Regions from separate parts of the Amphritea sp. HPY genome, predicted to be linked through region 1. Evidence: predicted binding sites of a transcription regulator. Region 1 holds the regulator's gene; the other holds the start of a gene.
What was found. The regulator sigma-54, encoded in region 1, starts transcription at its own class of promoters, with help from an activator protein. The targets are predictions, from matches to a motif close to TGGCACNNNNNTTGCTNT.

Region 1 (3,785 bases):
ACCCAGGGTAGCGACACATTCAGCGGCAACAAGATTGTTTACGACATGCGTAAAAGCATTGTCGACGCATTCAGCGACAACAGTTCCAACGGTGAGCGGGTACAGATGGTAATCCAGCCTAAACCGGCGGTACCGGAAACCGAATCTGAGTCCAGCACTGAATCCATTAGTACACCCGAAGCAGAGCAACCAACCGAGACCGGACAAGAGCAGCCTCAATGAGTCGACTGGAAGCGTTAAACCTGGCCAAAAGCTATAAGAGCCGGGCTGTTGTAAAAGATGTTTCACTGTCCATAGAAAGCGGTCAGATCGTTGGCCTTCTGGGTCCCAACGGGGCAGGCAAAACAACCTGTTTTTATATGATCGTCGGCCTGGTTGATGCCGATCAGGGCCGCATCAAAATTGATCATGAAGAGCTGACACATTACCCGATGCACGGCCGTGCCCGCAAAGGCATTGGCTACCTGCCCCAGGAAGCATCTATTTTCCGCAAGCTCAGCGTGCACGACAACATCATGGCCATACTGGAAACCCGCAAGGAACTGAGTCGTCTCGAGCGAAAGCAAAAGCTGGAACAGCTACTGGAAGAATTTCATATCTCCCATCTCAGCAGCAGCCTTGGCATGAGTCTGTCCGGCGGTGAACGGCGACGCGTTGAAATTGCCCGCGCCCTGGCCACCGAACCCACCTTTATACTGCTTGATGAGCCATTTGCCGGTGTCGACCCAATCTCGGTCAGCGATATAAAGCAAACCATCAAGCATCTGCAAAAAAAGGGAATCGGCATTCTCATTACCGATCACAATGTCCGCGAGACTCTGGACATCTGCGAGCAGGCCTATATTGTAAGTGAAGGATATATCCTTGCTCAGGGCTCACCGCAGGATATACTGAACAACCAGCAGGTAAAACAAGCCTATCTTGGCGAACAGTTCCGTCTCTGATAATAATGATCCAGCATTACGGTAAAGTGATCTCTATTTTATGAAGCAAGCGTTACAACTTAAAATCGGTCAGCACCTGACGATGACCCCACAGTTGCAGCAAGCGATCCGCTTGCTCCAGCTATCGACGCTTGATCTGCAGCAGGAGATCCAGGAAGCCCTGGAATCGAACCCGATGCTGGAAGTTACCGAAGAGGAGCACCACGACTCTTCCGAGCAGGAAACGCCTGTGGCGACCAGCGAAGCCGGGGAAGTAGTAGTCAAAACCGAAAGCGAAGAGACCCAGGTTGCCGATAGCGACTGGAATGAAAATATTCCTGAAGAGCTGTCCACAGATAGCTCCTGGGAAGATACCTTCCAGACAGTTTCAACCTCGACCTCAAGCAGCAGCGACTTCTCAGACATGTCAATGGAGTCTAACGATACCTCTGACGAAACCCTGCAGGACCACCTCAGCTGGCAGCTTAACCTGACCCCGATGAGCGATGTCGATCAGCTGATCGCAACCAGCCTGATCGATGGTATCGATGTCGATGGTTACCTTACAGTCACTCTGGAAGCGATTCACGAGCACTTCCTGGCCCAGGATGAAGAACAACTCAACAGTATTGAACTGGATGAGATTGAAGCCGTACTACGCCGTATTCAGCAGTTTGATCCACCTGGCGTTGCCGGGCGCAACCTCGGAGAGTGCCTCAGCATTCAGCTTCAGCAGATGCCGGAAGATACTGAATTCCGACGCGAGGCGATCAAGGTCGTCACTCAGTACATCCATCTGCTTGGTAGCCATGATTACAAGCAACTGATGCGCAAGGCGCGCCTCAAAGAACACCAGCTGCAGCAAGTTATCGAACTGATTCAGACCCTCAACCCAAAACCTGGCGCAATGATCACCAGCAGCCAGTCTGAATACGTTACTCCCGATGTACTGGTGCGTAAAGAACAGGGGGTCTGGCACGTACTGTTAAACCCTGAGGTATCACCCAAGTTACGTATCAATGATGGTTATGCCGGCCTGATCAAGCGTGCCGATAGCAGCCCGGATAATACTTACCTGAAAAACCACCTGCAGGAAGCGCGCTGGTTCATCAAGAGCCTGCATAGCCGCAACGACACCCTGCTAAAAGTTACCCGGGAAATAGTTGCCCGCCAGGAAGGTTTTCTGGAGCATGGCGATGAAGCGATGCGGCCGATGGTATTACACGACATAGCCGATGCCGTAGAGATGCACGAATCGACAATTTCACGGGTTACCACGCAGAAATTCATGCACACCCCGACCGGCATCTATGAGTTGAAATACTTCTTTTCCAGCCACGTCAGCACCGCAAATGGTGGCACCTGTTCATCAACCGCTATCAGGGCACTGATCAAGAAACTTGTCGCAGCAGAAAATCCGGCCAAGCCACTGAGTGATAATAAGATCGCACAGCTGCTGGATGATCAGGGCATAAATGTTGCGCGCCGAACAATCGCAAAATATCGCGAGTCGCTTAGCATTCCGCCTTCTAATGAACGCAAGCGTCTGGTTTAATAATATTATTTAGTGGGAAACGGGCTCAGTCCCGAATATAGACAACTAGGAGATTACCATGCAGATCAATATCACTGGTCACCACGTTGAACTGACTGATTCAATGAGCGAATACGTACACTCTAAATTTGGTAAACTGGAACGTCATTTCGATAACATTACTAATGCACAGGTAACCCTGAGCGTGGAAAAAACCCGCCAGAAAGCCGAAGCTGATGTCCGCGTTGCCGGCGGTCAGCTATTTGCTACCCACGAGCACGACGATATGTACGCAGCAATTGATGGCCTGATCGACAAACTCGACCGTCAGGTAATCAAGCACAAAGAAAAAATGAAAAATCACAAATAGTAGTATCTATCCATAATGTTAATTAATGAACTGCTGTCACCTTCAAGGGCCATCTGCGCCCTCGAAGGCGGTAGTAAAAAACGCACCCTTGAAATTGTCAGCCGACATATTGCCGAACAACAACCGGAAATGACCGCCGATGAAATATTCAGCGGCCTGATCAACCGGGAACGACTCGGCAGTACAGGCATCGGAGAAGGGGTTGCGATCCCCCATTGCCGGCTCAGGGACTGTAACCAGGCACTGGGTATTCTTATTCAACTGGACCAGGCCATAGAGTTCGACGCTATCGATGGTAAACCGGTAGACCTTCTATTTGTTCTGCTGGTGCCGGAAGAAGCATGCGATGAGCATCTGCAAACCCTGGGTAATCTGGCAGAGCTGTTCAGTCAGGAAACATTCCGTGAACGCTTACGCAGCGCTCAATCCAATCGCTCCCTGTACAATGCCGCAGTTGAATTTCAGGCGGGCTGATACTAGTGAAACTAATTGTTATCAGCGGCCGCTCCGGCTCCGGCAAATCCACCGCACTTCAAGCACTTGAGGATGTCGGCTTTTACTGCATCGACAACCTCCCGGCACTGCTGCTTCCGGAGCTGGTCAATCAGATTCTCACCCAGCAGGATCACCCGCCGCAACTGGCAGTAAGCATTGACGCCCGCAACCTGCAGAGTAACCTGCAACGCTTTCCTGAAGTTTTCCTGCAGTTACGACAAAGCGGCAAAGTAAGCTGTGAAATCCTGTTCCTGGATAGCTCAGAAACAACCCTGTTAAAACGCTATAGCGCCACCCGACGCAAACATCCCCTGTCCGATGATCAGCAAGGCCTGCAGGAATCGATCAGTTATGAGCGCAAACTACTGGAGCCCTTAGCTGACCTGGCCGATATCCGTATCGACACCACCCGCATGTCGCTGTACGAGCTTCGCGACAGCATCAAACTCCGGGTTGCCAAACG
Region 2 (3,785 bases), 710 kb from region 1:
TTGCCGACGCCGTTTGCACCGATAATGCCGACTTTCTGATTGGCGTGGATGGTCAGCTGCGCTTTATCTAGTAAGCGCAGGGTGCCCCGTTGTAAGCTAAGTTGGTTTAACTGAATCATGGCGGCGGATTTTAACACAGATGTCAGACGATAATAGGCTCTGGGACTTTGCCCTGAAGATATATTCTGATCCTGAAGTAGCAGCGACCTGCCTGCGGTTGCAGGATGATTTCGGCCTGAGTGTAAATCGACTGCTGTTTGCTATCTGGCTGGCTCGGGAAAAACGCTTGCTGGGCGGGCAGTTACTGGATGACAGGCAACTGTCTGAATGGCATGACTCGGTGTTGCTGCCGTTGCGTCAGCTGCGTTACCGGGTGCGGGAGCAACGCCAGCAACAGAGCCTGGATAAACAGGGTTTTAATAACTGCTATCAGCAATTTAAACAGGCCGAGCTGGAAGCCGAGCGGGTGGAACTGAATCGGTTATATCAACTGGCCGATGATTGTTGCGCGAGTGAACGTGACCTGTCTGATCTGGCCCGCAGCAATCTTCGGGCCTGCCTGCAGCACCGTAATATTAAACCTTCGGCGAGCTTAGAAGCTTTGTTAGAGATGTTGATAATCAAGCTGAAACCTTAACTATTGCCGCCAGTTGACGAATACGGTGGTAATTGCCGGAACTTTTCAGTTTAATGGATTACTAACTGCTGATTACAGATACCCGAATATTAAGGAATGAAGATGAAAAAAACGCTGGTGGCGATAGCTGTAGCAAGTGTGATGCTGGTCGGTTGTGGCTCTGAAAAAGAGCAGAAAGTCGCCGAAGTAGAGAAACCTTATACCCTTGAAACTGAAGAGCAGAAGCTGGGTTATAGCCTGGGCCTGATGCTGGGTGAGCGGCTTAAGTCTGATGTCGAACAGTTGGACATTGAAGCATTACGCCGTGCTGTGGAGTCAGTCTATGCTGGTGAAGAGCCGCTGCTGACACCGGAAGAAGTTGAAGCCACCATGATGGCATTCCAGCAGAAGAAGGTAGCTGAGCAACAGGCTACGTTCACTAAAATGGCCGAAGACAACCTGACTAAGGGTCAGGCATTTATGGTTGAGAACGGCAAGAAAGAAGGTGTTGTGACCACTGAAAGCGGTCTGCAGTTCGAAGAGATGACCGCCGGTAATGGCGATAGCCCGGCAGCGACAGATACCGTTAAAGTACACTACCGTGGCAGCCTGATTAGCGGCACCGATTTCGATAGCTCATACAGTCGTGGCGAGCCGGTATCTTTTCCTTTGAATGGTGTTATTCCTGGCTGGACCGAAGGTCTGCAGTTGATGAAGCCGGGTGGTAAAGCTCGCTTGGTACTGCCTGCTGACCTGGCTTACGGGCCGGGCGGTATGGGCGAAGCGATCGGCCCGAATGAAACGCTGGTGTTTGAAGTTGAACTTCTGGAAGTAAATCCTGCGGAATAAACTGCAATATTGATCGATATACGAAAACCACCCTCCGGGTGGTTTTTTTTGGTCAAAAAAACATTTTTGACTGATTTTGTTAGTAATTATGAGCGCTTTTGACAGTTCATTTGTGAGCGCTTTTCAACATTATAATAAGCTGCAAGTCTAAGAGATGCTTAGTGTTTTCTGTACAGCACGCAATACGTTGCTAGACTGAGAAACTAATTAAGCACTAAACCAAATAAGAAAAATAAAAAGTGGAATGCTCTTTGCTGAGCCTCAACTTATGTAATTCAACCGTTTCTATGCGGACCGCTTTTTTTCTTAAAACAATGCGTTTACATGAAAGAGGATCTACCCGATGAAGAAAACCCTGATCTCTGCTACCGCTCTGATGATGGCTGTTTCCGGCTCCGCGATGGCGGGCACCCTGGAATCCGTTCAGGAGCGTGGCTCGCTGCAGTGTGGTGTAACCAGTGGTGTGCCCGGTTTCTCAGTGCCTGATGATAAAGGTAACTGGAAAGGCCTGGATGTCGATCTGTGTCGTGCCGTTGCTGCAGCTGTGTTGGGCGATGAAACAAAAGTTAAATTTATCCCGCTGACCGCAAAAGAGCGTTTTACTGCGCTGGTTTCCGGTGAGATCGATATGCTGTCCCGGGTTACTACCTGGACCCAGACCCGTGATACTCAGCTGGGTATTAACTTCGCGGGTGTTAACTACTACGACGGCCAGGGCTTCCTGGTGAAGAAAGAGCTGGGGCTGAAAAGTGTTTCAGAACTTGATGGTGCGACGGTCTGTGTACAGTCCGGTACGACCACTGAGCTGAATATGGCGGACTACTTCCGTTCTAAGGGCATTAGCTACACGCCGGTAGTATTTGATACTAATGACCAGGCGGCGCAAAGCTTCGATTCTGGTCGTTGCGATGCCTTTACCACTGACCTGTCTCAGGCTGCTGGCTTGCGCACCCGGATGCAGGACCCTTCCTCAATCGCTGCGTTACCACAAGTTATCTCTAAGGAGCCTCTGGGCCCGGTAGTGCGACAGAATGATGATCAGTGGTTTAACATAGTGAAGTGGACGCATAATGCGATGCTGAACGCTGAGGAGCTGGGTCTGACATCGGCTAACGTTGATAAGATGAAAGCTGAAAGTGCTGATCCGAACGTGAAGCGTCTGCTGGGTCTGGACGGACCTAAAGGTAAAGGCCTTGGTCTGGCTGATGACTGGGCATACCAGGTTGTTAAGCAAGTGGGTAACTACGGTGAAGCTTACGAGCGTAACGTAGGTAAAGGATCGCCATTAGGTCTGGAGCGTGGTATCAACGCGTTGTGGAATGAAGGTGGCCTGCAATACGCACCGCCTATGCGTTAATACAGCTCGATCAACGGTCAGCCCCGGGGCTGGCCGTTTTTGTTCCTGCTGCAGGAATCTATCTTATAGCGGGATGATCTGTATGTTGATAACTGGAGTTAGTAATGTCCTCCAACATTTCCAATCCGGGTCAAAAGCCCGACGGTGGTTCTCCGCAGCCAAAAGCGGCACCTGAGAATCGGCCAAAGTTCTGGAACGATCCCCAAAAGCGATCGTTACTGTTTCAGGTGCTGTTGCTGGCAGTCCTGGGCATGTTCTTCTACTCAATAGTCACGACGACCCTTACCAACCTTGAACGGCTTGGTGTTACCACCGGTTTTGACTTCCTGTTTCAGGAAGCCGGCTTCGGAATATCTCAGACCCTGATCGAGTATACCGAGGAGTCTACCTATGGCATGACCTTTGTAATAGGCTTGCTGAATACGGTTCTGGTTGCCGTGATGGGTATTATCGCCGCCACTATCCTGGGCTTTACCATGGGGGTCGCCCGACTATCGGATAACTGGCTGATCTCTAAGATAGCGGCAACGTATATTGAAATTTTCCGCAATATTCCACTGTTACTGCAGATATTCTTCTGGTACTTCGCAGTATTGCGGACTTTACCTCATCCCCGACAGAGCATGGAGTTTTTAGGTTCTTTCCTGAATAACCGGGGGCTTATAATTCCTTCACCGGTTGCTGAAGATGGCTTCGGTATTGTCTTTGCAGCCTTTATAGTCGCCTGTATCGGCAGCTGGTTTCTGGCGCGCTGGGCGCATAAACGACAGGATTCGACCGGTCAGCAGTTCCCTATATTCTGGGCCAGCGTGGGCTTGATTGTTGGCCTGCCTCTGCTTATGTTCCTGTTTGCCGGAATGCCGATGAGTCTTGATCATCCGGAACTGAAAGGTTTTAACTTCCGCGGTGGTCTGACCATCATTCCGGAGCTTATCGCTTTGTGGCTGGCACTGACCATCTATA

Region 2: ACQUQM_RS18195 (amino acid ABC transporter substrate-binding protein) is a predicted target of sigma-54. The motif match lies at 1,706-1,723, and genes of this name have one in related genera.

Annotation. Positions count from the first base shown of each region.
Region 1 is NZ_CP194015.1:3,362,036-3,365,820, forward strand. It holds gene lptA (lipopolysaccharide transport periplasmic protein LptA) at 1-222, shown strand, start outside; gene lptB (LPS export ABC transporter ATP-binding protein) at 219-944, shown strand; gene ACQUQM_RS14980 (RNA polymerase factor sigma-54) at 985-2,478, shown strand; gene hpf (ribosome hibernation-promoting factor, HPF/YfiA family) at 2,537-2,827, shown strand; gene ptsN (PTS IIA-like nitrogen regulatory protein PtsN) at 2,843-3,301, shown strand; gene rapZ (RNase adapter RapZ) at 3,307-3,785, shown strand, end outside.
Region 2 is NZ_CP194015.1:4,076,960-4,080,744, reverse strand. It holds gene ACQUQM_RS18210 (ATP-binding cassette domain-containing protein) at 1-119, opposite strand, end outside; gene ACQUQM_RS18205 (TIGR02444 family protein) at 140-637, shown strand; gene ACQUQM_RS18200 (FKBP-type peptidyl-prolyl cis-trans isomerase) at 740-1,465, shown strand; gene ACQUQM_RS18195 (amino acid ABC transporter substrate-binding protein) at 1,809-2,822, shown strand; gene ACQUQM_RS18190 (amino acid ABC transporter permease) at 2,927-3,785, shown strand, end outside.